Regions from separate parts of the Lactobacillus sp. UMNPBX1 genome, predicted to be linked through region 1. Evidence: riboswitches for the same ligand, from Rfam matches in the RefSeq annotation. Region 1 holds a riboswitch; the other holds the start of a gene.

Region 1 (16,178 bases):
AATATACTGAACCTTGGCTTGACGAAGGAATGGCAGAATTCTCAGAAGATATTATTTTCGATCTAACACCTACCAAAACTAGTGCCCTTTACCAAGAAATGATGAAAACCAAGCAAGATGCTTCGCTTATGAAGGACGTCAAAAAATTATTGAACCAACAGTTAAAGACTGCCGTTAAAAACAAACAAGGAATGATAATAAATTATCCGCTTAACAAAATCCCTAAGAAATATGATGAAGCTGATACTGCCTATAATGGTGGAAAAAGTTTTTATTCCCTGTTGCGTTATCTAATGGGTGAAAAGAAATTCGACCAAGCTATGCGGGATTATTATCAAACCTATTATCTAAAACAAGCAACCGGTAAAGACTTTATTGCGATCATCAAAAAACATGATAATTCCAAAGCTGTCAATGATTTGATTAAGCGCTATATTTCACCGAAATATTTACAATAAGTTTTAAGCTAGTAGAGAAAATCTACTAGTTTTTTTCTATTCTTGCATTTCTTTGCTTAAATTATTACAATAAAAATTTGTAAATAAATAGCATAATTGAGGATGATGTTATAAAAATGACTAGAAAGTATTTTAAATTAGCAGGTTTAGCTTATCTTGCCAGCGTTACTTTCCCGATATTGTTATTATGGCTAGCAAGATTATACCCAGCTAATGTCTTTAATGGCCTAGTAATGATTTTGATTTTGGCGATTTTAACTAGCTTAATCTTTTCAAGAGTCGATGTTACTTGGCTGATTTTAATTCTTACCACGATTGGAGCAGGATTCTTACTGTTAGGCTATGTAGTAATGCCAGTTAAGGAAAAATTTTTATTATTGATTGCTTATCCCATTGAGGCTAGTCTAGTTACCGTCATTAGACAGCACATCATTCGCTGGAGCTTTTTTACCAATCGCAATGACGAAATTCGGTATTATAATTCGCTTTATGACCGGAGGTTAAAGCTAAGAACTTTCGATAGTGCGGAAAAATTTTATCAGAATGAACTACATAAAATTGAGCAGCATCCCGAACTCGATTTATGGTCCAACGTTCAAATTGTGAGTTGGGATCAACATAAGCAGTATGCGGAAGCTCATCCTAATAGTCATGATCGGATCCTGAAGCAGATTACTAAAGTTTTGAAAAATAATCGACTTAAGGGGGAGTTTATTTACTTTATGGGAGATGCGACTTTTTTGATAATTTCGCCAGAAATCCCCAATGAATTAGTAAAAAAGGTCAATCACATCGTTGATACAAAATTAAGCGAGTTAGAGTTGCCGATTCCTGTTTCGCTAAAACATGCGAGTGTCTATATTAATGTCGACAATAGTGATAGATTTCCTGATTTGATAGCTGTAATTCGTTTTTTGCGTCGTGAATTGGAAACTGAAATTGTGACTGAATACATAAAGGAAAGATAGCAAAATGAACTGGTTTTATTATTTGTCCGTGATTATTTCTGTAATCTTTGCAATTGCATTTTTAGTGATTTTTTTCTGTGCTTATAAAATTTATGGCAATATCGAACAGGCATTAATGAAGAGTCAGAAAGGAGAATTGGATGACTGAAGGCTTTCAGATATTGACTTTGATTTCAATTTGGTTATCGATTCTATTTTCATTAATTACGCTTTGGGGAGGAGTGCTTTTCTGGTTAAAACACAGTAAAGAAATTGCTAAAATTACACCACTTGAGTATTATCCTACCGTTTCTATTGTTGTACCGGCTCATAATGAAGAAGCCGTTATTCAAAAAACTAGCAAAGCAATTCTGAACTTGAATTATCCAGAAGATAAAGTCGAAATTTTGATTTTTGCTGATAATTGCACTGATCGAACAGCGGAATTGGCTGAAGCCATTGGCAATCGGACTGAATATCAGAAACGACAGTTTAAAGTGATCAGAAGAACTGGTGAAGGTGGTAAATCAGGAGTTTTGAACGATGCGCTTAAGATGATCCACGGCGACTACTTATGCGTTTATGATGCCGATGCGATGCCTGAAGAAAATGCCTTGTATTTCTTGATCAAAAAGGTATTGGAAGATCCAGAACGTTATGTGGCTAGCTTTGGACGAAATAAGACGCGGAATGCAAAGCAAAACTTTTTGACTAGCTGTATAAACTTGGAAATTGTGGTAACGCATCGAATTCAGCACTGCGGAGTTTGGCAATTATTCAAAATTGGGCGCATTCCGGGCACTAACTTTGTGATTAAGACGGCTTTTTTAAAAGAGTTAGGTGGTTTTCGTTCTGGTGCTTTAACTGAAGATACTGATTTGTCATTTACGATTTTGGGCACTGGTAAATTAATTGCCCTAGCACATAATTCTGAAGCCTTTCAACAAGAACCAGAGAAGCTAAAGGACTATTATTATCAGCGTTTGCGGTGGGCTAAAGGTAATTACGAAGTAGTAATTAACAATTTTCGGCATTTATTTGACCATAGTAATTGGCGGGTCAAACTTGAAACTTTTTATATGTCCAGTATCTTTTTCTGGTTTAATGCAGCAGTAGTCTTATCAGATATCTTTTTCATTGTTAATCTGATTTTTGCAGTAATAAAAATTTGGGTACCAACAGTTGAGATGCCATTTACTTTTACTGCTGGGAATCTATTGCTCAGTCAAGTATTACTTTTTAATTGGTTGTTGATGATTCTACTCTATGTACTCCAAATCAGTGTGGCTGCCAGTACCCAATTTGGTCAGGTTACAACTAGACAACTTTGGCTTGCTGTGGCATCATATTTTACATACTCACAGCTGTTTATCATTATATCGATTAATGCGGTTTGGTCAGCAATTGCTGACAGACTTTTCCATCGCGAAGCAACGAAGTGGGTAAAAACAAAGAGGTTTACAGATTGATGTTAAAAAACAAAAACAGGATTACCCCAATTTTGATCTTACTGACTATTGGGCTTTTTATTGCCATCATGTTTTATGTCCGTGGTAGCAATAACCGCACCTTGTATCGCAATTTGTACCGCCAATGGGAGGAAGACTATGTGGTTGAAGAAAGTGATGGAAAAACTTGGATAAAAGCTGCACCACGCACAAGCTTGTCTGAAGGTCAAGGCTATGGCATGTTGATTTCTGCTATGGCTGGTGAAAAGGGGTGGGCTAAAAAAGAAGATTTTCAACGGTTATATCGGTTTTACCTGGCTAATCGGTTGACTATCGATGATCAACAAACTGAATTAATGTCATGGAAGCAAGTGGATAAAAAAGTTTATTCTACTAATGCAACTGATGGCGATTTATACATTGCAGAAAGTTTGATTAAAGCGGGAAAACTCTGGAACGAACCCAAGTACTTGCAGCAGGCTAAGCTATTATTAGCTGATATCTTACGTTATGATTATAATTCGACTACTCAGACGCTGACTGTTGGTGATTGGGCTAATAAGAAATCGAAGTATTATTACTTAATGCGAACCTCTGACGTGTTACCGACGTACTTTGATGATTTTTATCAGTTGACTGGTAATTCTCAATGGTTAACGATCAAGAAGGTAATGCTGACAAAACTATATCAATTGAGCAAGCAACATTCTTCTGGCTTAGTTCCAGATTTTGCTTGGATTAGTAAAAAAGGTGTTAGACCAGCTAAAGCTAATGAAGTAGCTGGAAAAAACGATGGTGATTATTCTGGCAATGCTTGTCGCGTACCATTATTTTTAGCTACTAGCAAAGATGCACGAGCAAAAAAAATTGTTACTAAAATGTTACGCTTTTTCAGCAAGCAAAAACAAGTGACTGCTGGCTATCAATTGAATGGTAAAGCGTTAAACAATTATGCTTCACCGAGTATTAGTGCTCCGATCTTTTTTGCAGTGCAACAATTAAAGAAACCGGAATTTGATAATTTATTTGTTTCACAACAGTATGTTTTTACTAATCGTTTGACTGATACGAATTATTACGATGCAGCATTAATTACATTGGTCGCTATGATGGAATAGTTTTTTTTATAAAGAAACAGTATCTTTTAGTAATTATAGTTGAAAGATACTGTTTTTAGAGACTGTAAAATAGTTTGTGTAAGGATGGACGATTCCTTAAATTTTATTCCCTAAACATTAGAAAAAGGAGCTCCTTTCTCGTATGATTGGTTTGAACAAAAAACAACATACAGAAAGAGGAACTCCTTCATGAATGATTTTACCAAAAATATTGCTCAAGCTCTATTCGATCAAGACAAAAACATAAAAACAGTGAAAAAAATATGAGTCCTGGATTTAAAATTGAAGTGCAACACTAAGTGTTAAACAAAAAGGCCATGAAGACCTAAACTTGAAGTGACGAAAAATCAAGAAAGGAAGATCTTCATGACCAATTCAAATTCTAGCATTTCTAAACAATATCATCAATTAACTAGCGTACAACGTGGTCAGATTCAGGCAATGCTGGATTCTGGCATAACTTCCCGTACTGTCATCGCTCAAGAAGTTGGCTGTCATAAATCGACAATCAGTCGCAAAATCAAACGCGGAAGCGTCCTGCAAAGAGACAGCAGCTATTTGTTGTATGAGCACTATTACGCTGATACTGCACAGATTTATTATGAGAAGCGTCGCAAAAACTGCTATCAGCGTAATTCATTGAAGCATTATGCTGTCTTTTTAAGAATGCTCTCAAGACGCTTCAAAGCTAAATTTGATGCCACCAGCATTGATGAATTCGTTGGTGAATTCAAAAAGACTATGCCAGGCTATCCTTGTCCCAGCACGCCTACTGTCTATCGTTATATTGATCAGGGCTTGGTGGACATGATCCGCCTATGAAGCTCAAAAGACGCAGGAACAAGCGTCATCACAGCCATGGCGGTCACGCTTTGAAGTAGTTATCAAGATTCCTGACTATCGGGCAAGCACATGAAAGACAAGTCAAAAGCTTATGTTCAACAGGCAACCAATGCCATTAACCACAAATATCGCCGAATCCTCCAATATCAGACAGCAGAAGAACTCTTCAAGCAATATATTTCTTCATAGCCTAACTGTTGCACCTAATTTGACAATTCAGGAAGAATTAATTATCATATTTCCCGCAAAAAAGTTGTTATGCAAAATTATCCTATCAAAGAAACGGGAGCTACCTACTTGCTAAAGCCATATGAGCTACTAGTAGAAAAAACTTATAATTAGACCTTTGAGTCACCAAGCCTATTAGTGCTTCGGTGGCTTTTTACTTGTGTGTCGGGCATGACATTTCATCTAATCCAATGAAAGTTTGGATCACGGGTAGTTGTCGCCAAGTGTAGTGAACCACAAGCTAGTAACAGTGATGTTATGGATGGAGGAAGTGGCTAGCGAGTTTTCCTAGCCTACGTACAGAAACCTGGTTAGGCCAAATGGCGGATAAGGCTGCGATACAGGTCGAAGTCCAACAGGCAATCGCTCAAGTACTAATGAGGATCTATGATCCTCACTTTAGCGAGCATAGCTATGGCTTTAGACCAAATCGCAGTGCGCATGATGCCATTGAACAAGTATTGGAATATCTTGATGATGGATATTAATGGGTAATTGATTTAGATATTGAGAAATATTTTGACACGGTCAATCATGATAAATTAATTTCAATAATTAGAGAACGAGTAAATAACAAAACCACCCTTCATTTGATTCGGTCATTCTTAAAAGCCGGTATCATGGAAGATGGTTTGGTTAAGCCCAATAAGATTGGCGTGCCTCAAGGCGGACCACTTTCGCCAATCCTGTCCAATATTTACTTGGATAAAATGGATAGAGAATTGGAACAAAGAGGTTTACGCTTTGTGCGTTATGCCGATGACTGCAATATCTTTGTCAAAAGCGAAAAGGCAGCTAATCGTGTGATAAAATCAATTTCATCATGGCTGGAAAGAAAGCTTTTCCTGAAAGTCAACGCAACCAAAACAAAGGTTGTCAGACCAACGAAGAGCAATTTCCTAGGCTTTACCTTCTGGAAAACGGGCGAACACTGGCAAGCAAGGCCGGGAGACGACCGTAAGTCCAAGCTTTATAACAAGATTAGAGAGCTTCTTTGTCGCAGAAAAGCAGCTGCTCAACCTCTATCGTTAGTCTTTACTAAGGTAAATCAAGTGGTCAGAGGTTGGATTAACTACTTTAAAATTGGAAACTGCCAAGAAGAATATACACTAATTTAATGCGGATTAACAAGGCATTAAAGTGTAATTTTAGCGACGAAGATATTCATAAAGTAGCTAATACGCGATTAGGTTGGTATAAACGCAGTACCGGACATGTCGTTAACTTTTTGCTTAGCCCAAAAGTATTGGGCATAAGCAAAGCGGATCGCCCAGGTTTGGTCGATCCGCTGAAATACTATTTAATTCGTAAAGAATTACAAATGTAGCGCCGGATACGGAACCGTACGTCCGGTGCAATGAGAGGGGGCGAGAATTAATCTCCCTCTACTCTATTACTTTATTTGTTTATTTAGCGAAATCATTTCTAATAGACTCTGAGCAGTAGAGGAACCTTCATTGCCAGCTTTTAAGCCGGATCGTTGCAAGGCTTGATCAATATTCTCAGTGGTTAAAATACCAAAAGTTATTGGGACTTCTGCTTTAAGATTCATCTGCATAATTGCGTTTGTAACATTCTGAATAATCATGCTGTAATGATCAGTCTCACCTTTAATGACAGCGCCTAAAGTCATAATACCATCGTAGTTATTTGAATTGAGAAGCTTATTAGCAGTAAAACCAATTTCAAAAGCACCTGGGACCCAATAGATATCGATCTGATCTTCAAGTACTCCAAATTGTTTTAAGCTAGCAATAGCACCATCAACTAAATGATGGGTAACAATTTCGTTAAACTTAGATGCAACAATTGCGATATGATAATTATTGTTTTTAAAATTTCCTTCGTAAATATTCATTTCTATGTTCCTTACTATAATGCTCCTAATAAATGATGGAATTTATCTCGTTTGGTTTCTAAATAGTCATGATTTACCTCATTAGCAGGAATCTCCAGGGGAATTCTTTTTTCAATAGTAATACCGTTATTTTCTAATTGATCAATTTTATCAGGATTATTAGTAAGCAAATTGATATGACTAATACCTAGATCTTTTAAAATCTTGGCAGCAATAATATAATTTCGTTCATCTGGCTTAAAACCTAAAATTTCATTTGCTTCATAAGTGTCATAACCTTGGTCCTGTAAACCATAAGCTTTTAATTTGTTAATTAATCCAATTCCGCGTCCTTCTTGTCGTAAATAAAGAATTATGCCACTACCATTTTTATTAATTTGCTTCATGGCAGTATGTAATTGATCACCGCAATCGCAGCGCATTGAGCCAAACGTATCACCAGTGAGGCATTCTGAATGAAGACGTACTAAAACTGGCTTTTTAGGATCAATCTTTCCTTTAATAATAGCTAAGTTTTCATTGGCGAAAGCCTTAATTTTGAAATTGCCATATTTAGTAGGAAGGTTTACAAATTCTGAGCGCTTACTCACTGGACTATTAATATATTCTTGTAATTCCGCAATTGTCAAGAATGGTAAGTGATATTCTTTAGCAATTTCTTTCAGTTGGGGACGACGAGCCATATGGCCATCAGCTTTCATAACTTCACAAATATATGCAACTTCTGGTTCGCCAGCAAGATGAGCTAAGGCAATAGAAGCTTCTGTGTGACCATTACGATTCTTGATTTGATCATCTTTAGCGACTAATGGAAAACAGTGACCTGGTCTAAAGAAGTCTTCTGGCTTGGAAGTAGGATCAGCAATTGCCTTGATAGTTGCCGCACGATCATAAGCAGAAATACCAGTAGTGGTGGTTTTGTAATCAACACTGATTGTAAAAGCTGTACCGTATGGATCAGTATTATTTTGTTCCATTTGGTAGAAATTTAAACGTTGGGCAATTGTTTTGCTTACAGGGGTGCAAAGTAAGCCACGAGCATGTTTGGTCATAAAGTTAACATTTTCAGGAGTAACTTTAGACCCTAAGCCGATCATATCACCTTCAGATTCACGATCTTCATCATCAGCAACAATCACTAAACCACCATTTTTCATCCATTGAATTGCATTTTGAATTTTTCTAACATCCATTTTAATTTCTCTTTTCTAAATTTTTTGCAACATATTTTCCGATAATGTCGGTTTCCAAATTTACTTCATCATTTATCTGTAAGTTGGCTAAATTAGTTTCGTCTTGAGTATGTGGAATTAGACCTACCGAAAAACTGTTATCTTTAACATCCATCACTGTTAATGAAACGCCATTTAAAGCAATACTACCTTGAGGTACGATCTGTGTTGATAATCGGGCAGGAAACTTAAACCAAATTTCAATTGCATTTTCATTCTGTGCTATTTTAGTAACTGTTGCCAAATCATCAATATGTCCCGTAACAAGATGACCTTCTAAACGTTGACCGACTTCTAATGAACGCTCAACGTTAAGTTGATCACCATTATGCAAATTCTTAAAAACAGTTTTCTTATAAGTCTGAGGCATCATGGTTACAACAAAACTAGTTTCAGTAAAACTTTCAACCGTCAAACAAGTCCCATTAATTGCAATTGAATCACCGATCGTTAGCTCATTAGTAAAGTCTGCAGGGCACGAAACGGTTAGCTTAATTGTTTGCTTGTGTTTATCAATTTTTTTAATATGAGCATCCCCGCGAACTAGACCACTAAACATGTTTTAATTCACCTGCAATTCGTTCATTGTTGCCAAAGGCTGTTTTTTTAACATTTGTTAAAGGAACAGTTTCGTTTGGTACTAAACCTGTTACGCCTTCATCTCCAAGAAAGATCGGCGCCGTATATTTAATTACTTCATTAACAAAAATTTCATTCATAATTGCTTTTTCCAAAGTAGGGCCACCTTCTACATAAACTGACTGGATTTCTTTTGTACTCAAATAATCAAATACTTCTTGGATCTTGTTTGTTGCTAAATGAATAATTTTGATTTTAGAATTAGTAAAGTTGTTTTTAGACATTTGCTTATTTTGAGTGAAAATCCAAGTGGGATTTGTATCACTTAATAAGCGAAGTCGTAAATGATTTAACAGCCGTCCGCGACGATCAATGATAATACGGATTGGCGGATAGTCACTTTTGACATTAGTTCTTAAAATAGGGTCATCAATGATAGCAGTCGAAGAACCAATCATAATTGCTTGATAATCAGCACGTTCAGAATGAACTTGCTGATACACTGCTTGATTAGTGATTGGAGTTCGCTGGCCGCGCATTGCAACTTTATTATCTAAACTAGTTGCTTCTTTGACTGTGATCCAGGGAAACCCATATTGGTAAAAATAGCTGTAGAATTTATTAAGTTTACTTGCGTCATCAGCTAAAACACCAGTAGTTACTTGAATCCCATTCTTTTGTAGTTGGGCAATTCCTTTTCCAGTAACCAGTTTGTGTGGATCGATTTGTCCAACTACAACACGTTTAATCCCACTTTTGATAATTAAATCTGAGCAGGGAGGCTGTTTACCATAATGGTTGCATGGCTCAAGGGTGACATAGAGAGTTGAATTAAATAATTGTTCTGGGGTTAATTTTGAAATGGCATCGCGTTCTGCATGATTTTGTCCATAATGGTGATGATAGCCAGTAGCTAAGACTTGACCGTTTTTAACAATTACGGCACCAACCATAGGATTTTTCCATGTTTGATAGCGACCTTTTTTAGCTTCTTCTAAAGCTAAATTCATATAAAAAGTATCTTTTTCCATTAAAATCACTTCCTCGTAGAGCAAAAAAGAACCTCGAGTATTCTCGAGGTTCAGTAATAATATTCAAAGTCAAATAATCAAAGTAAATGCAAATAAGCGTTACTTATTGGTTATCATTCTTCTATCATCTAGACTATACTATCGGTACCGATTATCGGATTCCACCGCTTTCGCGGGTTGCGGACTTCACCGCCGGTCAGGAATTTCACCTTGCCTCGAAGAACATTTATTTAATTCAACTTTATCGTAAAACTGAACTAGCTAAATGTCAATAATTAATTTAAGCGGTTACAAACAAAAACAGATTAAAAGCCTGTAGTTATCGTAAGTTAATCAATTAAAATTATTTAACTGTCACGCTTTACTTACTTTTTAGAAGCTAATATAATAGCTAGAAAGAAATTAATTATGTTGAGGTAACGAATTATGAAAATGAATCTTGAAGGGAAACTAGCTTTAGTTACAGGTTCTACTAAAGGTATTGGTAAAGCTATTGCGATTGAACTTGCTAAAGAAGGGACGAATGTCATTATTAATGGTCGTCAAAAAGTAACTGTTGATAAAATAGTTGCTGAAATTAAAGAAAATTATCCTGATACCGACCCACAATCGGCGCCATATGATCTTTCAGATGCCAAGCAGCGCAAGGAGTTATTTGAAAGATTCCCAGATATTGATATTTTGGTCAACAACATGGGTATTTTCAAACCAATGAATTATTTTGATATTGATGAAGCTACTTGGCAAAAATTTATTGATGTAAATGTGTATTCAGGTAATGCCTTAGCTAAGTTTTATTTACCAAAGATGCTTGATCAAGACTTTGGCAGGATTATTTTCATTGCTAGTGAAGAAGCCATTATGCCATCAGGTGAAATGCCACAATATAGTTTAACTAAGACAATGAACTTATCAATTGCCAAGAGTTTGTCTAAATTGACTGCAGGGACACATGTAACTGTGAATACAATTATGCCAGGATCAACTCTTACTGAAGGTGTTGAAACGATGATCAATGACATGTATAAAGATTCTAATCTGCCAAAAGAAGAATGGGAAAGTGACTTTATGAAGAATCACCGCCCACTTTCACAAATTCAAAGACTAATTCGTCCAGAAGAAATTGGTCGCTTTGTAACGTTTGTAGCTAGTCCATATGCGTCATCATTTTCAGGTGAAGCACTTAGGCTTGATGGTGGATTAGTACCAACAATTTTTTAATTCTGAAATTTAATAACGTACAAAAAGATGTGAACTACTAATGATGAACAGTTCGCATCTTTTCTATAGTTTCTGATTTACTTTTTGAATTTGAGCTTTAACTTGATGGTAAATGCACAGCCAAATGATGACGTAACCAACTATGTAACAAATTGTAAAAACAATTAATGGCGTAAAACTCATTTCAACCCAATCATTGAACAGATAAAAGAAAAGATAATCTATGTAAATTACCACTGCATTAATCAAAGTAGCAATGCCAAGTGACAGCTTTTCTACTTTAAAGATTGCACTAATACCTCCGGCAATGAATACTAGAAGCAAACTAGAAAGAATATTTTTGTTTATTTCTAGAACTGAAGTTGGATTATAATGAATGGCTAAATAGTAAGCATAATAGAAAATAGTTAAAATAAACGGTCCAAAACCAGCAGCAATTAGACCTCTTTTGGTAAAATTTGAGATAAATTCTTTCATTTTATTTCAGCTCCTTTCGAATTTTGCTAAAGCAGCGTCTGGAAACATAATCGCTAAGTCCATTTTTCATAACAATGTTTACACCAGCAGTCTTAGTTTCTTCAAAGCGATCAATATATATTTTGTTAACGATTGAAGACTTATTAATTCGCCAGAAATTATTTGGTAATTCATTGGTTAATTGATAAATACGCTTGCGGAGATGATACCTTTTGTTGTTTATGCAGATTGCAGTAATTTTATTATCAAGTATCGTGATTATCACAATGTCTTCTAGCTGTAAAATCACATGATCCTTATCATCATAGCCAATGATTGAATTCGAGTTGCCATTAGTTAAAACAAATTTTTCTAAATTATCAGTAAAAATACTTTTTTGATGAACTTGTGCTTGAACTATTTCATTTTTGTGAGGATTAATTAATAGTTTGAATTTCATTTTTGACTCCTTTCAAGATAGATTATATTTGATGAACATGAAAATAGCAGGATTTTGTAGTTATCGGTAAATTTATTAGAATAATCGGTTAAGATGATTAGGTTCTATACACCAAAAAACTAGTGCATGTTAAATTAATGCACTAGTTTTTCTTACTTCTAATCATATTTGCTCCATTGATCTTGCAACTTTTCAATTAAAGGCATGACACGATTTTTATTTTGCTTTAAATAGACAGCATAAAATTTTTGATGGGCTACTTTATCTGATAAAGGACGAGCAGTTCGATTATTAGGTAAATTCTGGCCCCATTGAGAATCTAAGCTAGTTAAGTTAGTGGTAAAGAAAGGAAGCACTGAATATTGTAAAATTTCGCTATATTCAGTTGATTCATTTTGAAAAATGATCTTGCTATCTGAGATTTCATCATGATAGATCTTAGTCCAAAAGCCAATTGGAGAAGGGCTTAAAATAGTTTTACCTTTAAGCTTCTTGAAGGATAATTCCTTATTTTTATTTAATTTGCATTCAGATTGAAGATTAACCGACATTGATTCTGTGCCTAGATAAGTTGAGGTAATATCACGGTCTTCAATTGGAAAGTTTATTAAAATGCAAGTTAGTTGATGTTCACTTAGTAGCTTTTCAAAATTATTTTCAACTAAATTATTCTTAATCTGGATATTTTTATCATGTAGAGATCGGAGGACAATTCCTGGTCCTGGAGCATTGAAGCCGACGACTAGGGTAGTCTGGTCTTTATCAAACTGTTTAACTTTTTTAGTGAAGTCTAAATTATCGTTGATTAATTTCTTGGCTTCAAGTGCTGTATATTTCCCGGTTTCGCTTAAATAAAGTTTATTAGGTTTACGAATAAAAAGCTTCACGCCTAATTCTTCTTCGAGTTTTTTCATAGAATGTGTCACAGCAGGCTGAGTCAAGCCAAGAAATTCTGCGGTTTTAGCGATGGTACCATATTTAGCATATGCAACTAATTCTTCAAGTAAGCAATTTTCAATCATAACTACATCTCTGTACTATAAATTAAATTTATCCTAGCATTAAAAAATGTGAATTTTCAAGTATTAATTAACTCAATATAATCATTTATGAAAATTGAAGTTAGAAATATTGAAAGAAGAGTGACTTATGGCACGAGTAGTAATTTTAATAGGAAGTCCGCACTATGATGGCGCCTCTCAAAAATTAGCAGATAATTTTGAAAAAGGAATAAAAGAAGCTGGAAATGATGTTTACCGTTATGATGCAGGTTTGCAAGGTGAAGGCCAGCCACATTTTTTGCAATTAGAACATGCACCAGGCATGGAAGTTGGTATTCCAGATAATGATTTGGTAGAAAAAGGAGCAATTCCTATTGGTGGTTTAACTTTTGATGGAATTCCTAATTCAATTAAGCAACCTAACGGGATGAAATTGAATAGTATGGGAAAGCCTAATAAGATGAATTCAACTTATAAGCAAATGACAGGTGTAAGAGAGCTTTATCTGAAAAATCATGTAAAGGTTCTAAATATTGTGGGTGATGTTGGTGATAAGACGGATGGAAGAGTCGATAATATCTCGACTTTGTCACTCCAATACCTAGTTAGTGGAGGTAATAGTTCTTATAGAGTTTTAAAGATAAATGGTAAAAATGCACAACATTCAAAACTGCATGAAAATGCTCAAGTTGATCAAGCATTAATTAAGTTTTTATGGAATAAATAGAGTTACTTAATATATCTATTGTAAAAGAATAAAACAGGTGCTATTATTACAGCATAATATTATTCAATGAAAGAAGGGTTTAGGTTGCGCTTTTAATCTTGTAATTAGCATCATAGTCCAAATAGTAATTTATATTATGGAGAGACTATGTACTTTTAGCAGGATTAAAGCCTAGGCCTTCGATTATTACAATTCATTTTCGTAAGGAGAGAGTCTATGCTTGCTAGAAGTATGGGCTCTTTTTGTGCGAGGTGGTTGGATGAGTAATCTTAAGATTAGTAGGTTATCTTTTGAATATGAAGACAGCAATAGATATATTTTTAAAAATCTTAACCTAGACCTTGATACTGATTGGAAACTAGGTTTGATTGGTCGAAACGGAAGAGGTAAAACTACTTTTTTAAACTTACTGCGAGGTAAGTATTGTGGAACTGGTCAAATTCAAGGTAATGCCAGCTTTTCATATTATCCTGTAAAAATTCAAAATTCTAAAAACATTACTTTTTATGAGTTACAAGATCAGGTTGCCTTTGAACAATGGAAGCTGGAACGAGAGTTAACTCTAATGAATTTAGATCCTGATTTATTATGGCAGCCTTTCAATACCTTGAGTGGTGGTGAGCAAACCAAAATTTTGCTAGCTTTATCATTTACAGATCAAGATTCTTTTCCTCTAATTGATGAACCAACTAATCATCTAGATGAGACAAGTCGTAAACAAGTAGCAGAATATTTAAATGGGCATGATCAAGGATATATTGTAGTCAGTCATGATCGAGATTTTTTGAATCAGGTAACTGATCATATATTAGCGATTGAAAATACAGCGATTCATTTGTATCAAGGAAATTATTCAACATATGAGGTAACTAAAAAAAGGCGAGATGATTTTGATCGTGAGAAAAATAAAAAACTTACAGAGCAAGTAAAAAAACTAAATCAAGAAAAGGTACAATTCCATAATTGGGCAGCTAAAATAGAGGCACGTAAGAAATTAGGAATGAAAACACAGCATATCATCAATCGTCGAACTAGATTAAATAAGGGAGCGATCGGACATCAAGCTGCAAAGATGATGAAGAAGTCGATTAATGCACGCAATCGCATGGATAAAAAGATTGCAGAAAAAGAAGGGATGCTAAAGAACATTGAGGCTGTTCCCTCTCTAACTATGAATTTTCAAGCAGACTATCATCGTGAGATTTTGCAACTTAATGATCTTAGCTTGCAACTAAAAAATAGTAGAGAACTATTTAAAAGCTTGACTTTGTCTTTGAATAATCATGAAATTATTGCTATTGAAGGTAAAAATGGTTCTGGAAAGTCAACATTAATTAAGTATTTACTGGGTATCTCTCAAAATCTAATTGCCAAAGGTAATTATGAGCTAATTGAAAGTTTGAAAATCTCTTATTTACCACAAGAATTTGTAATGTATAGCGGGTCATTAAAAGACTTTGCTAAAAAATATCATTTGTCTTATGAAGCTTTGTTGAGCAATCTTAAGAAAATGGGATTTGCGCGTGCTGATTTTACAACTAGAATTGAAAAAATGAGTATGGGACAACAGAAACGAGTAGCTTTGGCTAAGTCATTGACAGAACCTGCTAATTTATATTTATGGGATGAGCCAGCAAATTATTTAGATGTATTCAATCAAGATCAATTAATTAAGCTTCTTAAGAGTGTGAAGCCAACGATGTTACTAATTGAGCATGATCCTTACTTCATTACATCGGTAGCTGATCAGCAGATTAAATTAACAAATTAACTAGGTATTTCTATAAAATAATCTTATTAGGAAAAGTAAAATTGTAAGATATATTGGTTGGAAAGTCCGATTATCATAGGCAAATAAGCTATAGAGGTGATAAACATGAAAAATGAATTTTGTCACGATGAAATGAAATGTCAGAAAAATTGTCCTTGTGCAGATAAGGATGGCATTTGCCACTGCAAAATGGTAAATAGTAAAGAATGTGTTTGCAAGAGTCATTGTAAGGAACAAGAAAAGTAACAAAAGAGCGCCAGTAGATTTAGTTTAAGTTTACTGGCGCTCTTTTAAATAAAAATCACATAATTTTGTTGCGTTTAACTGGAAAAAGAAATGAAATAACTGGAACTATTAAATAAAGAATCATTGCTAGTTTTGCATTGAATAATGACAGAATGATCAATATTACATTTAAAAATAAAGTAACCGTCATTTTTCTAATAAAGGAGCGGCTAATAATAATTCGCATGATTTGGGAATAGCGCGCAGTATTTTTAGCACCAAAATATTGGATTAGATATTCTAAGATTTTGGCAATTAAAAAAACAATCCCAAAATTGGCTACAGCGAAAGAAGAATTTTCAGCCATAATCCATTTAGTCATGACTGGCAGAAGTGATAAATCCGCTAGAAAAAAGAAGTCTAGAATGGCAATCGCTTTTGAAGGTTTGAAAATATAGTATGAAAAAGATAAATGTAGATCATACCAGAAATCTGCCACAATAAAAAAAGTGATTAAAAAGACAGCAATGTTGCTAATGAATTGCTGATAATGAATTTCATGCAGAGCAGGTTGA
Region 2 (16,178 bases), on a different contig from region 1:
GGATGATTATTGCTTGGTTCTTTGGACGAGATACTAAGGAAAAAACGGATCACAAGGTCACTTTCTTCAATAAAAAAGAGAAGAAAATAGAATAAATCTTGATTTATTAGCAATTGAATAGTATGATTGAACTACGTGAGTGATTCGGGGTTATATGACCCTGAAGCTTAAGACTACAATAAAGGAGATCAAATTAAATGGCAGTTCCTGCAAGACATACTTCTAAACAAAAGAAACGTTCACGTCGTGGTCACATTAAGTTGAGTGTTCCAGCAATGCACTATGATGCAACTACTGGTGAATACCGCTTAAGCCACCGTGTTTCACCAAAGGGTTATTACAAGGGTCGTCAAGTTGTAAATAACAACGACAACAGCAATAACTAGTTAAAGGACACCTTTGATATGGTGTCTTTTTTTATACCTAGAAAAAGGAAAAACAAATAATGAAGTTAGTATTTTTACATTCTAGTGATACACATGGATTTTTGTTGCCAACTGATTACCAAAATAAAACCGACTATCATGCTCCTTTTAGTTTGAGTAGAGTTAGCTCAGTTATTAAATCTGAAAAGAAAAAGTATGGTGATAACAATGTTGTAGTTACCGATGCAGGTGATTGTTTGCAAGGCTCACCACTTGCTTCCTATGCTCATTCAACTGGTGATTATAGTGATTTACGTATTTTTACGCAAGCTTATAATGCAGTGGGGTATGATGCTCGCTGTTTAGGTAACCATGATTTTAACTTTGGATTAGATTATTTAAGCTACTATGTTGATAACAATGAGGCACCAATCATTAATGATAATGTACTGGATGCAGAAACAGAAGTTCCATTTTTTGGTAGAGAATACACTATTATCAAGAGAAATGGCTTAAAGATTGGTTTATTGGGGATTACAACGCAATATATCCCACATTGGGAACCTAAAGAAAATGTAAAAGGCTTAAAGTTTGCCTCTGCTTACGAAAAAATTAAGCATTATGCCAAAATATTACGCCCTCAGGTTGATATTTTAGCTGTGATGTATCATGGTGGCTTTGAAAGTGATCCTGAAACTGGTAAGGTGACTGAACCTAATCGTGGTGAAAATGAAGGTTATCAGATTTTAACCAAAATTCCAGAAGTTGATGTCCTATTGACAGGTCACCAGCATCGGCGCTTAAATTTGGTTACACGCGATACTTCTATTGTTCAACCAGGTTATCGCGGTGAAGCTGTAGCTGAAGTGGTTCTTGATATTGATGATGATACTAAGAAAATCAAATCAATGTCCACTAAGTTGATTGACACTAAAGATTATGATCCTGATCCTGTAATTGTTGATATTGTATCTGACTTGGATAAAAGAACACAAAAATGGCTAGATCAACCAATTGCACATTTAGATAAACCTGCTCGAATTGAAAATGCAATGAAAGGCAGAATAGAAGGCGCGCCATTTATTAATTTGATCCAGCAAATGCAATTATGGTTTACTAAAGCTGATGTTTCGGCAACTGCAGTGATGAGTGAGACAGCTAAGGGATTTGACAAGACCATTACTATGAGAGATGTTTTGTTAAATTATCCGTATGCTAATCAGTTGTGTCGTGTGAAGCTGACTGGTAAAGAATTACGTCATATTATTGAGCACTCTGCTGGCTTTTTGAAGAAAGATGAAGCAGGAAACATTGGCTTTATTGATCGATGGATTAAGCCTAAGCCAATGTTGTATCATTTTGACGTCTTTTATCCAGTCGAATATGAAGCGGATTTATCCAGACCAGTAGGTGAACGGCTGACTAAACTAACTTTGCACGGTAAGCCAATCAAAGATGATCAGATTTATCATTTAGCAGTTAACAACTATCGTGCTATGGGTGGGGGATTTTATCCTGAATATAGTATGGAAAAAATTGAAACCACTTTGGATAAGGACTATGTACAAATGTTTAGCGAATATTTGACTCATGGACCAGTCGAAGTAGATACAAAAAAGAATTATAAGTTTTACTAAACCAAACGAAAAAGACGTGAGAATAAAAACATCTCACGTCTTTTTTGAATAGATTGAATAATTATTTTAACTTACTGTATTTACTATTATCTTTGTGTGAACGAGCAGTAATAGTCGCAATAATTGCTGAGAAAAGAATACCAAAAATGATCCCAACGATTACACAATTTCTTAAATCTGTGCCGTTGAATGAAGCACTTCGGGTTAAAGGACCAGCAATAAAGCCTACAACTAACATGTAGATTACGCTCCATACAGTTGTGATGATATAACGACCCATAATGATTCCTTCTTTCGTGTAAGATTTTATCAAAAATGAAGCGCAAATTCAAACCTGATTGGTTCAATTTGGTATACTTAATTTAATGTTTGTAATGACGAAAGGTGGTTAATTTATGCAAGTAGCAGCACTTCAAAACATAAGCTCCTTTACGCTTTTAAGTAGTCCAACCAAGGTAAGTGATTTGATAAAAGACGCTAAAGAGAAGGGCTATCCTGTGGTTGGTTTAGCCGACGTGAACGTGACTTATGGTTTGGTCAATTTTTATGAGTTGGCTAAAAAGGCGGGAATTAAACCACTTCTTGGGATGCAACTGCGTTTAAATGGTTTGGTTGATAGCACCCAAAAATATGATTTGCTAGTTTTTGCCAAAACAAATAAGGGCTATCATAATTTATTGCGACTTTCTAGCGCGGTAAATTTGTTAACGGAAAATGGGCAAAACGATAAGGTCTTAACGCTGAATGAATTAACCAAATATTTAGATGATTTGTTGATTATCGTACCAGCTAATCTAAAAAGTGAATTAATGGCGCTGCATGATACAAATCAGGCATTAGGCAGTGATTATGTTCGCCAACTAAAGAAGTTAACGTCTGATCTTTATTTGGGTGTATATGCTTCAAAAGCAAGTATAGATTACATTGATTATGTCCGTGGATTAGCTAAGCAATTTGAATTATCTTTAGTTGCAGTGGAAGATAGTCAATATTTACGGCCACGTGAGCAATTTTTACAAAAAACTTTGCGTGCGATTGCTAAGGGAGATAAATTGCAAGATATATTGCCACTAGCTAAGCAAGCTGGTTCGCATTATTTAGATTCTGCACAAAATGTTTTAGAACGTTATCATCAATATGACTTGGATAATGCAATTAATAATACTTGGAAAATTGCTCAGAAATGTAATGCTGAAGTGATCTTTCAAAAACCGGTCTTACCTAAATATCATCAAGATAAGTTTCCGACTTCAGAAGAATATTTGCGTTATTTGGCTCAAACTGGTTTACAAGCGCGCTTTGGTCAAAAAAGTATTCCAGCCGAGTATCAGAAAAGATTAAATTATGAATTACGAGTCATCAATCAGATGGGGTTCGATGATTATTTTTTGATTGTATGGGATGTAATTAACTATTGTCACCGAGTAAAAATTACTACTGGTCCAGGACGTGGTTCAGCTTGTGGTTCACTGGTTTCATACTCTTTGCGTATCACTGAAGTTGATCCCATCCAATATAATTTACTGTTTGAGCGTTTTTTAAATCCGGCTCGTCATGAGATGCCTGATATTGATCTGGACATTCCTGATATTCAACGGAATACAGTAATTAAGTATATGTATCAAAAGTATGGCATGGATCATGCTGCTCAAATTTTGACTTTTGGTACAATGGCTGCTAAACAAGTATTAAGAGACGCTGGCCGGGTTTTTGGCTTAACAGGACCAGAAATCACTAAGTGGACTCACGCAATCCCGTACTCTAAAGATAAAATGGGATTAAAAAAAGCATATCAAGAGTCTAGAGAACTAAGATTATTGGTTGATGCAACGCCTGAGAATAAATTGTTATTTAAGACTGCTTTAGGACTTGAGGGATTGCCAAGGCATTATTCTATTCATGCGGCTGGATTGGTGATTAGTGATGATTCGATTGCTGGCATTTCGGGATTGCAGGCTGGTCCTTTCGGCATTCCTGTAACTCAGCAAACCAAAAAATATGTTGAATCATTAGGTTTGCTAAAGATCGACTTTTTGGGATTGCGCAATTTGACAGTTTTAGGCAATATTTTAGCTTTAGTGCGGCAGCAAGGTGTAAAGCTAGATCCTAATACAATTCCGTTAAATGATCCCAAAACAATGGAACTGTTTCAACAAGGTAAAACAGATGCAGTCTTCCAATTTGAATCTGGTGGGATTCGTGGTGTTTTGCGTAAATTGCATCCCGACAATTTTGAGGACCTAGTAGCGGTGAACGCTTTATACCGTCCAGGTCCAATGCAAAATATTGACGCATTTGTTGCAAGAAAAAATGGTACGGCTACTGTGCATTATCCTGATCCCAGTTTAAAGCAAATTTTACAATCAACTTATGGAATTTTGGTTTATCAGGAACAAGTCATGCAAACAGCTCAAATCCTGGCAGGATTTTCATTGGGTGAAGCCGATATTTTACGACGTGCGATGTCTAAAAAGAATCAGAATGTCATTGAGCAAGAACGTGGAAAATTTATTGCTGGTACAGTCAAAAAAGGTCATCCTAAAGAAGTAGGTGAGCGAGTTTATCATTATATAGAGCAATTTGCTAACTATGGTTTTAACCGTTCACACGCGGTGGCATATACCAAGATTGCCTTTTGGCTAGCTTATTTGAAGGTTCATTATCCTGCTGCATTTTACACAGCGATGCTCAATTCATCAACGTCTGCTAAAGCGCAAAGCTATTCGATGCAAGCTCAGGAAGCTGGAGTTCGTATTTTGCCGCCTGATATCAATCACAGCCAATTAGACTATACTTTACAAGATGGCAAGATTTTAGTTGGTTTAAAAGCAATTAAAGGATTACGTCTTGATTTTGATAAGGAAATAGCTGCCAATACTAAACCGTATAAGTCTTTTAATGATTTTTTGCGTAGAATCGATGCTAAGTTCTTACAAGTAGACGCAATTGAAGCATTGATTATGGCTGGAGCATTTGACTCAATCGAAGATAATCGCAATGAGTTATTGCTTAACTGCAAAGATGTAATTGCTAATGTGCAATTAACGGGACAAAATATGTCTTTATCTGAGATTCTGGGGGATGCACCACTTAAGCCTGCTGAGCCACCGACTGCTGCCCAAAAAGCAGAAATGGAAGAGAAAGCTTTAGGCTTTACTACAACAACTACTCCTCTAATAGCTGTACAAAAATATGCACAAAAATTTAACGCTAGACCATTGAATCAATTTCAGTTAAATGATAGTGGTATTAGCGTGGGTAAATTAATGAAGTTAAAGCAAATTAGGACCAAAAATGGAAAAACAATGGCTTTTGCTAGTTTTGCTGATACATCTAGCGAACAAGAAATTATTATTTTTCCACCGGCTTATGAAAAATTTGGCTCTATTTTAAAAGAAGGAGATATTTATTTACTAGGAGTCAAGGTTCAAGGTGATCGATTTGACCAAAATAAAAAACAGTATTTCTTAACCAATTTGCGAAAAGTTAATTTTAAAGAATAAAGTTCAAATTACAAAGCTATCTTTGACGATGGGTGTAAGTGCTAACAAACTTAAATACGGAAAGAAAGCATAAATTAGCCCAATTTTTGTGAGCTTTTTTGCCTAAAAAATGTTAATATTTATGTGATGTGAGAAATTACACAAAATAATCATGATGAGGTGAATTCATGAAACGGATTGGTATTTTAACTAGTGGCGGAGACGCCCCTGGTATGAATGCAGCAATTAGAGCTGTGACAAAGACTGCTATCCATCATGGGCTTGAAGTCTTTGGAATTCGTTATGGTTTCGCTGGTTTGGTTGCAGGTGACTTTGTTCCGCTTACCACGGAAAATGTTGACCACAAGATTAGTGAAGGCGGTACTTTCTTGTACAGTGCTCGTTTCCCTGAATTTGCACAAGAAGAAGTGCAACAAAAGGGTGTTGAGCAATTAAAGAAACATGGTATTGATGCGGTTATCGTAATTGGCGGTGACGGTTCATACCATGGTGCTTTAGCCTTGACTCGCCACGGCGTAAACTCAGTTGGTTTGCCAGGAACTATCGATAATGATATTCCTTATACTGACTACACGATCGGCTTTGATTCTGCTTGTCGTACTGCTATGGATGCTATCGATAAAATTCGTGATACTGCAAGCAGTCACCACCGCGTATTCGTTGTTAATGTAATGGGTCGTGAATGTGGTGATATCGCTATGCGTGTCGGTGTAGCAAGTGGAGCAGACGCAATTGTAATTCCTGAACGTTCATACGATGTTAAGGAAATTGCAGAAACTCTTACTCGTGGTTTTGCAGATGGCAAAGATCATGGTATCATTGTTTTAGCAGAAGGCGTTATGGCTGCTGATAAGTTTAAGGACGAACTCCTTAAATATGGTGACTTTGATGCTCGTGCTAATGTCCTTGCGCATATGCAACGTGGTGGCTCACCTACTGTTACAGATAGAGTTAATGCTACTAAGATGGGTAATTATGCTGTTAAGTTACTTCTCGATGGGAAGGGCGGTTTAGCTGTCGGCATGGAGAATGGTGAACTTAATACCCACGACATTCTTGATTTGTTTGACGGTAAACACCAAGGTGATTATGCGTTATTGGATGTAAATGAAGAAATGACTAAATATTAATTTAGTTGATTTTTGGAGAGGATTTTTTTAATAATGAAGAAAACTAAGATTGTTAGTACTTTAGGGCCAGCTTCAAACGATATTGAAACTATTACTGCTTTAGCTAAGGCTGGTGCAAACGTATTCCGTTTCAACTTCTCACACGGTGACCACCCAGAACACCTTGCTCGTATGAAGATGGTTCGTCAAGTGGAAAAGGATACTGGTTTACTTCTTGGTATCGACCTTGACACTAAGGGTGCTGAAATCAGAACCACTGAACAAGAAGGTGGTAAGTTCACTATTAATACTGGTGACATGATCCGTGTATCAATGGATGCCACTAAGAAGGGTAACAAGGACATGATCCACGTTACCTACGACGGTTTATACGATGATACTCACGTTGGTGGTCACGTATTAATCGATGATGGTTTGGTTGACCTTTTGATCAAGGAAAAGGACGACTCAAAGAGAGAACTTGTTTGTGAAGCTCAAAACACTGGTGTAATCGGTTCAAAGAAGGGTGTTAACGCTCCTGGTGTTGAAATTCGCCTTCCAGGTATTACTGAAAAGGATACTGATGACATTAAGTTTGGTTTGAACTATGGTATTAACTTCATTACTGCTTCATTTGCACGTAAGGCTCAAGATATCTTAGACATCCGTAAGCTTTGTGAAGAAGCAGGTGCAGACTACGTTAAGATCTTCCCAAAGATTGAATCTCAAGAAGGTATCGACAACGCAGACGAAATTTTGCAAGTTTCAGATGGTTTAATGGTTGCTCGTGGTGACATGGGTGTTGAAATTCCATTTATGGAAGTTCCATTTGTACAAAAGAGCCTAATCCGCAAGGCTAACGCACTTGGTAAGCCAGTTATTACTGCTACTCAAATGCTTGACTCAATGCAAGAAAACCCACGTCCAACTCGTGCCGAAGTTTCAGACGTTGCTAACGCTGTTCTTGATGGTACTGACGCAACTATGCTTTCAGGTGAATCAGCAAATGGTCTTTACCCAGTTAAGGCTGTTAAGGCTATGGCTGAAATTGACGAACGTACTGAAAAGCAAATGCTTAAGCGTAATACTTTAGCTCTTCAAAGATTCGAAGCCTACAAGGGTTCAAACGTAACTGAAGCTATCGGTGAATCAGTTGTACGTACTGCTCAAGAATTAGGTGTTAAGACTATCATTACTGCAACTAACTCAGGTTACACTGCACGTATGATTTCTAAGTACCGTCCAAATGCTGACATTATTGCTATGACCTTTGACGAAAAGATTCAACACTCATTGGGTATCGTTTGGGGTGTACAACCAGTATTGACTGAAAAGCCTAAGTCAACTGATGACATGTTTGAAATGGCTGCTAAGGTAGCTAAGGAAAAGGGTTACGTAAAGGATGGCGACCTTGTAATTATCGTTGCAGGTACTCCACTTGGTGACTCAGGTACAACTAACTTAATGAAGTTACAAATCATCGGTAACAAGTTAGTTCAAGGCTTAGGTGTTGGTAACGGTTCAGTTATCGGCAAGGCTGTTGTAGCTAACTCAGCTGAAGAAGCAAACAGCAAGGTTAAGGAAGGCGACATCTTAGTTGCTAAGACTACTGACCCAGACTACAACCCAGCTATCAAGAAGGCTTCAGGTTTAGTTGTTGAAGCTTCAGGTTTAACTTCACATGCCGCAGTTATCGGTTTATCATTAGGTATCCCAGTTGTTGTTGGTGCTACTGACGCTACTGACAAGATTTCTGATGGTTCAACTATTACTGTTGACGCTCGTCGTGGTGCTATCTACCAAGGCGAAATCTCAAACCTTTAATTTTAAGAATATAATTTAGATAGATTAGCTAATCAAAAAATAGCCAGCTTAAGTGCTGGCTATTTTATTTTGCATAAAAATCTCTTATACTTATATGTAAGAATATGTAAAGTAGGAGATTTTTAAATGCTTGGAACAGTTCGTAAAGGAAAAATTACTGACGAAAACGATAAAGCTTATTATGTTCAAATTGATGGACTGACTTATGAATTGAAGAAGATCGAGATTACGCAAGATGATATTCCTAAAATTGGAGATGAAGTCGAAGGTTTTATTTATGATAATAAAAGTCATGATCGAGAAATGACACAATTTTTGCCATTCGCGCAACCCGATCAATATGGTTGGGGAAAAGTAACCGAGGTACGTCCAGGCTTAGGCGTCTTTGTTGATGTAGGTCTACCTGATAAAGACGTTGTTTTATCAATGGATGATCTTCCTAGAGAAAAAGAAAGATGGCCTCGACGTGATGATCGACTTTTAGTAAGATTAGAAACTGACGAAAAAGATCGTATTTGGGCTAAGCTAGCAGATGAAAATATTTTTGACCAATTAGCTGCTAACTTTCCACGTGGAATGAATAATGAAAATGTCTTTGCAACGGTTTATGCTACACGAGAGATAGGAGCATTTGTTTTAACTAGTGATTATTATCTTGGCTTTGTACATGAATCGCAGATGCCACGTCCTATGAGACTAGGTGAGCAATTCAAGGGTAGAGTAGTCGGTGTCAGTCAATATGGACGTTTGAATTTGAGTGCTTTGCCTCGTGCTTTTGAAGAAATTGATGATGATGCGCAAATGATTTTGATGAGTTTGCGGAGAAGAGAAACCAAGACTCTACCTTTCTATGACAAATCAGGTGCACAAGAAATTAAATCATACTTTGGTATTTCAAAATCAGCTTTTAAACGTGCGGTCGGTCATTTGCTCAAGGCTGGATTAATTGAAGAAGATAAAACAGCAGGTACGATTACTTTAATTAAGGATCCAGAAGAGAACGATAATGGAGAAGAATAATTTAAAAGATCAAATTGATGATTATTTACGCTACAGTCAAGTTGAACGAGGATTAAGTGATAATACAATTAATGCTTATCGTCAAGATTTAGAAGAATTTCGAACTTTTGTAGAAAATGAAGGTATGGCTTCATGGCCAACTGAAGCAAGCGATGTGGATGCGTTTTTAGCTCGGCAGCGTGATTTGAACAAAGCAACCAGCTCAATTAGTCGACTTATTTCTAGCATGCGTAAATTTTATCAATGGTTAGCTCGGCAAAATATTCAAAAGTTAAATCCAATGTTGGAAATCGATTTGCCTAAAAAAGAACGTCGTTTGCCGACAGCTCTCTCTCAAGCTGAAATGAATAGGCTACTTGAGCAGCCAAATACTAAACGAAAGTTAGGTATACGTGATCGTGCTATCTTAGAGACATTATATGCCACGGGAATGAGAGTAAGCGAATTAATTAATTTGGAGTTGCAGGATTTACATGACAATTTAGGCTTAGTTCGGGTTCTTGGTAAAGGCGAAAAAGAACGATTGATTCCAATTAGTCCTGTTGCTCTTGATTGGATAAAAAAATATGAAAATGAAGTTCGTGATCCGCTAATTTTACAAGTAGGGAAAAGCGATGAACATATTTTTTTAAATAATCGAGGAAAAAAGATTACACGACAGGCTATTTGGCAGATGATCAAAAAGTATTGTCAAATGGCGGCAATTACTAAAGATGTCACGCCACACACTTTACGTCATACGTTTGCAACACATTTGCTAGAAAACGGCGCAGATTTGCGAGTAGTGCAAGAAATATTAGGACATTCTGATATTAGCACGACACAGATCTATACCAATTTATCACAAAAGCAAATTTTAAATGTTTATCAGAAGACACATCCTCGTCTTTAGGTGATTAAATGCTAATACAATATAAAAAAGATTATGAGAAGATAGCAATGGGATTACTATCCTATTTACCTGATTTTAAAAATATCGAAAACTTAAAAGAAGAAATCACGCTTAATCAGGATGAAAATGACTTTATTTTGTATCTTTATCGTAATAGTCAAAATAATATGGTGGGCGTAATAGGAACCCAAGTATCTAATCAGTTTGTAATTATTAGATATTTGTCTTTAGCTCCTGGTTTTCGTGAGATTAGTTATGAACGGAAAATTGTTGATGAACTAAAGCACGAATATCCAGATAAACGAATAACTGCTGTACCAGAATATACAAATTTATTAAAAACGGTAGAAGAAGATAATGGACAAAAGTAACTTAACTTTAGAATTACCGAATTTTGAAGGACCACTTGATTTATTACTGCATTTGATCCAATCGCAAAAAATTGATATTTATGATATCCCAATTGCCCAAATAACTAGTCAATATTTAGAATACTTGCGCCAAATGCAAAGCTTAAATTTACAAATTGCAGGCGAGTATTTTGTCATGTCATCAACTTTATTGCGAATTAAATCACAGTATTTGTTGCCTCAAAACGATTTTGTAGATGATATTCAACCTGATGAAGATCCAAGAGACGAATTAGTGCAACAATTGGTACAATATTCTGTGTTTAAGAAAATATCTGCTTATTTTAAAGAACGTAACGAAGAAGTACCGATTACAGTTGCTAAAGAAGCTAGTGTATCAACCACTGCTAAAGTTCAACCGCTGCCTAAGGGTCAGATAACTGCACAAGAATTAGCGACGACTTTTACGATGGTCTTACATCGTTTGAAGTTGCAGCAACCAGATACCGCTTCAATTAGAGTAGCAGAAACGCCGATCAATGAGATGATGGATTTTTTGCATGGACAATTGAAACGAAAAAGGCAAGTTAGTTTCTTTGCTTGCGCGGACAAAATGCAGAATATCTCAGATGTTATTGGCTTATTTTTAGCGACACTAGAATTGTGTAAAAAACAATTAATTCAGATTACACAAGCACGTGAATTCGGTGATTTAAATTTAGAAAGAATTGATACGAATGGCAAGTAAACTAGCAAATTTAGAAGCTCTTTTGTATGTCGCAGGTGACAATGGGCTTGAGGAGCAAAATCTAATTGAACTACTTGAAGTTGATGGTGAAGAGCTAGGTCAGTTAGTCACTCGTTTGCAGCAAAAAATGAAGGCTGATCCAGACTCGGGAATGCAAATAATTCATATTGCAAATACTTATAAGATGACAACTAGTCAACAGACAGCTAAGATAATTGAAAAGTATTTTCAAAAAGATTTAACTAAGAATTTGAGTCAATCAGCACTTGAAATTCTCTCAATTATTGCTTATCGACAACCAATTACTAGAATAGAAATTGATGATATTCGTGGAGTAAATTCATCAGGAGCTTTACAGACATTGATTTGGCGAGGATTAATTAAACAAGACGGCAAAAAAGATGCTCCAGGTCATCCTAAGTTGTATGTTACAACTGATTATTTTTTACAATATTTTAATTATCAAAGTTTGGCTGATTTACCGTTAATCGAAGACTTTGAGGATACAACTGATGGTGAGGAGATTGACTTATTCGATTCAAAAGGTAGCGCAGACAAACATTTAGAAAAAGAGGGATAGAAAATGGCAGAACGATTACAAAAAGTAATTGCGGAAGCAGGAATCGCTTCAAGAAGAAAAGCTGAAAAAATGATTGTAGCCGGTCGAGTTAAAGTAGATGGGCATGTTGTTACTAAGCTAGGTACTAAAGTCGATACTTTTAGTAATATTACAGTCGATGATGAACCAATTGAGCGGGAAAGCCTACACACGTATTTGTTTTATAAGCCTCGCGGCGTTGTTTCGACTGCAGAAGACGATCGTGGTAGAAAAACTGTAGTTGATTATTTCGAAGATTTACCATATCGTTTGTATCCAGTAGGAAGATTAGATTATGATACGTCAGGTTTATTGCTAATGACTAACGATGGCAAATTAGCAAATTTATTGATGCACCCTAAAAATGAAGTGGCTAAGGTCTATGTAGCCAAGATTAAAGGGATTTTAACTCCTGATGAAATTAAAACCTTGACTCAAGGAGTAAAGTTGGATCATTTTAAGGCTGCGCCTGCCAAGGTCAAAGTATTGAAAACTGATCATAAGAAAGACACACAAATTGTCCAAATTACAATTCATGAGGGACATTATCATCAAGTTAAGCGAATGTTTAAAGCAGTAGGTCACTTAGTTGATAAGCTTGCTCGTGAAAAATATGCCTTTTTAACTCTGGATTCGCTTACATCAGGACAATATCGGGAATTATCGAAGCATGAAGTTGACAAATTAATGCAATTGAACTAAATTATAACTGTAATTAAATATTCAAGGTTATTGTCTTCAGGGCAGGGTGAAAGTCCCGACCGGCGGTGAAAGTCCGCGACCCACGTCAGTGGTTGAATCGTTAGATACCGATAGTTAAAGTCTAGATGGAAGAAGACAGGCTAAAAAAACTTACTACACTTTTTAAGGTCTGTTGCTGAAGCAATAGACCTTTTGTTTTGGGAAAGGAAAGTAAGTTATGGATCAAGCTAAATCCAAGAATAGTAGTTTAACTAATGTGATTGCATATGCTTTAATTGGCTGTATTGCTTTTGTAGTTATGAAATTTGAATTTCCAATCATGCCTGGAGTTGCCTTCTTAAAGTTTGATTTTTCAGATGTCATTATTACAATTGGAATGTTTATTTTTGGCATTGTACCGGGAGTTATTATTGCTTTAATTCGAATGTTGCTTAGTTTAATTTTTAGTGGTTTTGCATTACCAAGCCTTGTTGGAAATCTAGCAGCATTCTTAGCTTCAATGTCATTTGCAGTTCCATTTTATTTATTAAGTAAAAATGTGAGTGCGGATAACCGCAAGACAATGATGGGCAGAGTTAAACCAATTTGTGGTTTGGTAATTGGGATTATCGCAATGGCAGCAGTGATGTCATTGGCTAATGCCTTCGTTTTGACTCCTATTTACGCAGTAACAGCGGTACCAAACTTGCCTGCTATTAATAGCTATAGTGCCTTGTTAAGCTTTACTGAGAAAGTTTACTTGGGTCAGTTATTGCATTTACCATCAATGTCAACCTACATTTTTAGTATTATCATGCCCTTTAACTTGTTAAAAGGATTAATTAACGCTGTGGCTGTTTACTTATTGTTTGAAGCTACCTTGAAAACAATTAAGCCATTCGTTCGTAAGAGATTTAATTTGAATTAAGTTATCATCCCATCAATTTTTTAAGTTGATGGGATTTTTCATATTCAAAGCATCCTAAAATATGCTAAAATTAATCCGTTAAGTGAATGGAGGAATTTTTGATGGATAAAAAGTCAACCGGGCCATATCAGCACTATGAACGACCTACTGAAAAGCGAAGCTCACAAGATAGTCAGCCTAGTGGATCAGCACGTTGGATAGCAGTTATTATAATTTTAGCGGTTATTTTAATTGCACTTATCCCAGTTGTTCATCGTTTGGCTTCAAGCCATTCAGAAAAAGCTGAAGAAGTTCAAACAGTTAAGAAGGTTTCTTCTAAATCATCCAAGTCTGTTAAGACTAAGAAAACCTCATCATCTTCTTTTAGCAAGAAAAAGTCTGAAAAGGCTAGTTCAAGCTCATCTAGTAGTTCTGCTACTCCTAAGACTTATTTAGTCCAAAGTGGAGATACTTTAAATGAAATTGCAGAAAAGAATGGCTTGACTGTTGATGAATTAGCCAGATTAAATAATCTTAAAGACTCTTCAAATATTGAAGCAGGTCAGACACTTAAGTTGAAATAATCTTTCAGAAAGGATAAAAGGGGTCGATGATAAGATCTCTTTTTTATTAGAATGCAAGTAGCAGTAGATGGTCCTGCATCAGCAGGTAAAAGTACAGTTGCTAAAATCATTGCAAGTAAATTATCCTTTGTCTATATAGACACAGGGGCAATGTATCGTGCATGTACAGTGATTGCTCGTAATCATAACTTAGATTATGGTGATGAAGCGGGTATCTTGAATGCCATTGATGAAGATGGAATTGAATTGAAATCTGAAAATGGTGAGCAAAAAGTATATGTAGCTGGAAAGGACGTTTCTAAAGAAATTAGAACGCCTGAAATTTCAGCTAATGTTTCGGAAGTATCCGCTTTGCCGAAAGTACGAGAAAAAATGGTAAGTCTGCAACGTGAAATGGCAGGCAAGACAAATGTCATTATGGATGGTCGCGATATTGGTACGACTGTTTTACCTAACGCTGAAGTTAAGATCTTTTTAGTTGCTTCAGCAAGATCACGTGCTGAACGTCGTTTATTAGATTTTAAAGAGCGTGGTATTAAATCTGACCAAACAGTTGATGAAATTGAAAAAGATATTGCAGCAAGAGATTATAAAGATTCTCACCGCAAAATTTCACCGCTAAAAAAGGCAGATGATGCAATTGAAATTGACACCACAAACATGTCGATTGACGAAGTTGTAGAGGCAATTTTAGCTCAAATCGAAAAAAAACAAAAAAATTAGAAAAAATAGCACAAAATAGTAGAAAAATATCTCGGTTTCCTATAAAATGGGACATGATATTGGGAGGTACATATGTCAGAAAACAGTAATCAATTTTTAGACGCATTAAAGCAAATGCAAGGAGTTGAGGTCGGAGATATTGTCGATGTCGAAGTATTAGACATTGAAGACGGCCAAATCGATGTTGGTGTTGAAAACGCTGGTGTTGAAGGTGTCATCACTCGTCGTGAATACACTTCAGACCGTAACGCAGACTTACGTGATTTAGTTAAGCCTGGTGACAAGTTTAAGGCCTTAGTATTAAGAAGAGCCGGTGGCGACAAGGAAAATGGTGAATTCTTCTTCTCAGTTACCCGCTTAAAGGAAAGAGAAGCCTACGACAAGTTACAAAAAGACTTCGAAGACGGAAATGCTGTCGAAGGTACTGTAACTTCATCAGTTCGTGGTGGTTTAATTGTTGATGTTGGTACACGTGGTTTCTTACCAGCTTCATTAATTTCAAACCGTTACGTTTCAGATCTTAAGCCTTACATTGGTAAGACTATGAAACTTAAGATTACCGAAATTGATCCTAACAAGAACCGCTTAATCCTTTCACACAAGGATTTAGTTGAAGAAGAACGTGAAGAAGCATTTGACAAGGTTGCATCACAATTAGTTGTTGGTGACGTTGTTGAAGGTAAGGTTTCACGTTTGACTAACTTCGGTGCATTCATCGATGTTGGTGGTGTTGACGGTTTAGTTCATATTTCAGAAATTTCTTACAAGCACGTTGACAAGCCAAGCGATGTTTTAAAGGTTGGTCAAGATGTTAAGGTTAAGGTCATTGGTATCGACAATGACAGACATCGTATTTCCCTGTCTATTAAGCAAACTGAACCTTCTCCATTTGAACAAGCTACAGCTGACTTAAACGAAGGCGATATTTTTGAAGGTGAAGTAAAGTCATTAACTAACTTTGGTGCTTTCGTTGAAGTTGCTGATGGTATTCAAGGTTTGGTACACGTTTCAGAAATCTCAAACAAGCATGTTGACAAGCCAAGCGATGTTTTAAAGGTTGGTCAAAGTGTTAAGGTTAAGGTTTTGAACATTGACCCAAGTGATAGGAGAATTTCACTTTCAATCAAGGCTGCTGACTCAAACGCTTCTTCAGAAAATCATAATTCTCGTCCACGTCGTTCACGTAACGAAAATTCAGTAAACAAGAAGTACATGAGTGATAACGACAACGGCTTTG

Evidence for each region. Region 1 has a riboswitch for FMN ahead of ribD (bifunctional diaminohydroxyphosphoribosylaminopyrimidine deaminase/5-amino-6-(5-phosphoribosylamino)uracil reductase RibD). Riboswitches for the same ligand answer to the same signal wherever they lie in the genome.
Region 2: linked by a shared signal. The riboswitch ahead of CP352_RS08170 (ECF transporter S component) and the one ahead of ribD (bifunctional diaminohydroxyphosphoribosylaminopyrimidine deaminase/5-amino-6-(5-phosphoribosylamino)uracil reductase RibD) in region 1 are both predicted to bind FMN.

What each region holds. Positions count from the first base shown of each region.
Region 1 covers NZ_PCZI01000007.1:53,396-69,573, reverse strand. The annotation lists gene CP352_RS05505 (M1 family aminopeptidase) at 1-458, shown strand, start outside; gene CP352_RS05500 (hypothetical protein) at 575-1,426, shown strand; gene CP352_RS05490 (glycosyltransferase) at 1,567-2,874, shown strand; gene CP352_RS05485 (glycosyl hydrolase family 8) at 2,874-3,971, shown strand; partial or broken gene CP352_RS05480 (transposase) at 4,338-5,003, shown strand; partial or broken gene ltrA (group II intron reverse transcriptase/maturase) at 5,393-6,369, shown strand; gene ribH (6,7-dimethyl-8-ribityllumazine synthase) at 6,436-6,900, opposite strand; gene CP352_RS05465 (bifunctional 3,4-dihydroxy-2-butanone-4-phosphate synthase/GTP cyclohydrolase II) at 6,915-8,093, opposite strand; gene CP352_RS05460 (riboflavin synthase) at 8,095-8,691, opposite strand; gene ribD (bifunctional diaminohydroxyphosphoribosylaminopyrimidine deaminase/5-amino-6-(5-phosphoribosylamino)uracil reductase RibD) at 8,684-9,742, opposite strand; FMN riboswitch at 9,855-9,969, opposite strand; gene CP352_RS05450 (SDR family NAD(P)-dependent oxidoreductase) at 10,169-10,963, shown strand; gene CP352_RS05445 (DUF3021 domain-containing protein) at 11,027-11,440, opposite strand; gene CP352_RS05440 (LytTR family DNA-binding domain-containing protein) at 11,442-11,879, opposite strand; gene CP352_RS05435 (LysR family transcriptional regulator) at 12,038-12,901, opposite strand; gene CP352_RS05430 (alpha/beta hydrolase) at 13,029-13,607, shown strand; gene abc-f (ribosomal protection-like ABC-F family protein) at 13,867-15,378, shown strand; gene CP352_RS05420 (TMEM175 family protein) at 15,680-16,178, opposite strand, start outside.
Region 2 covers NZ_PCZI01000015.1:14,341-30,518, forward strand. The annotation lists gene CP352_RS08105 (lipopolysaccharide assembly protein LapA domain-containing protein) at 1-95, shown strand, start outside; gene rpmF (50S ribosomal protein L32) at 198-386, shown strand; gene CP352_RS08115 (bifunctional UDP-sugar hydrolase/5'-nucleotidase) at 446-2,002, shown strand; gene CP352_RS08120 (DUF2929 family protein) at 2,064-2,282, opposite strand; gene CP352_RS08125 (DNA polymerase III subunit alpha) at 2,398-5,505, shown strand; gene pfkA (6-phosphofructokinase) at 5,673-6,635, shown strand; gene pyk (pyruvate kinase) at 6,669-8,438, shown strand; gene CP352_RS08140 (S1 RNA-binding domain-containing protein) at 8,565-9,458, shown strand; gene xerD (site-specific tyrosine recombinase XerD) at 9,445-10,350, shown strand; gene CP352_RS08150 (hypothetical protein) at 10,359-10,721, shown strand; gene CP352_RS08155 (ScpA family protein) at 10,708-11,448, shown strand; gene scpB (SMC-Scp complex subunit ScpB) at 11,438-12,028, shown strand; gene CP352_RS08165 (pseudouridine synthase) at 12,032-12,748, shown strand; FMN riboswitch at 12,777-12,889, shown strand; gene CP352_RS08170 (ECF transporter S component) at 12,966-13,655, shown strand; gene CP352_RS08175 (SAG1386/EF1546 family surface-associated protein) at 13,757-14,218, shown strand; gene cmk ((d)CMP kinase) at 14,270-14,941, shown strand; gene rpsA (30S ribosomal protein S1) at 15,014-16,178, shown strand, end outside.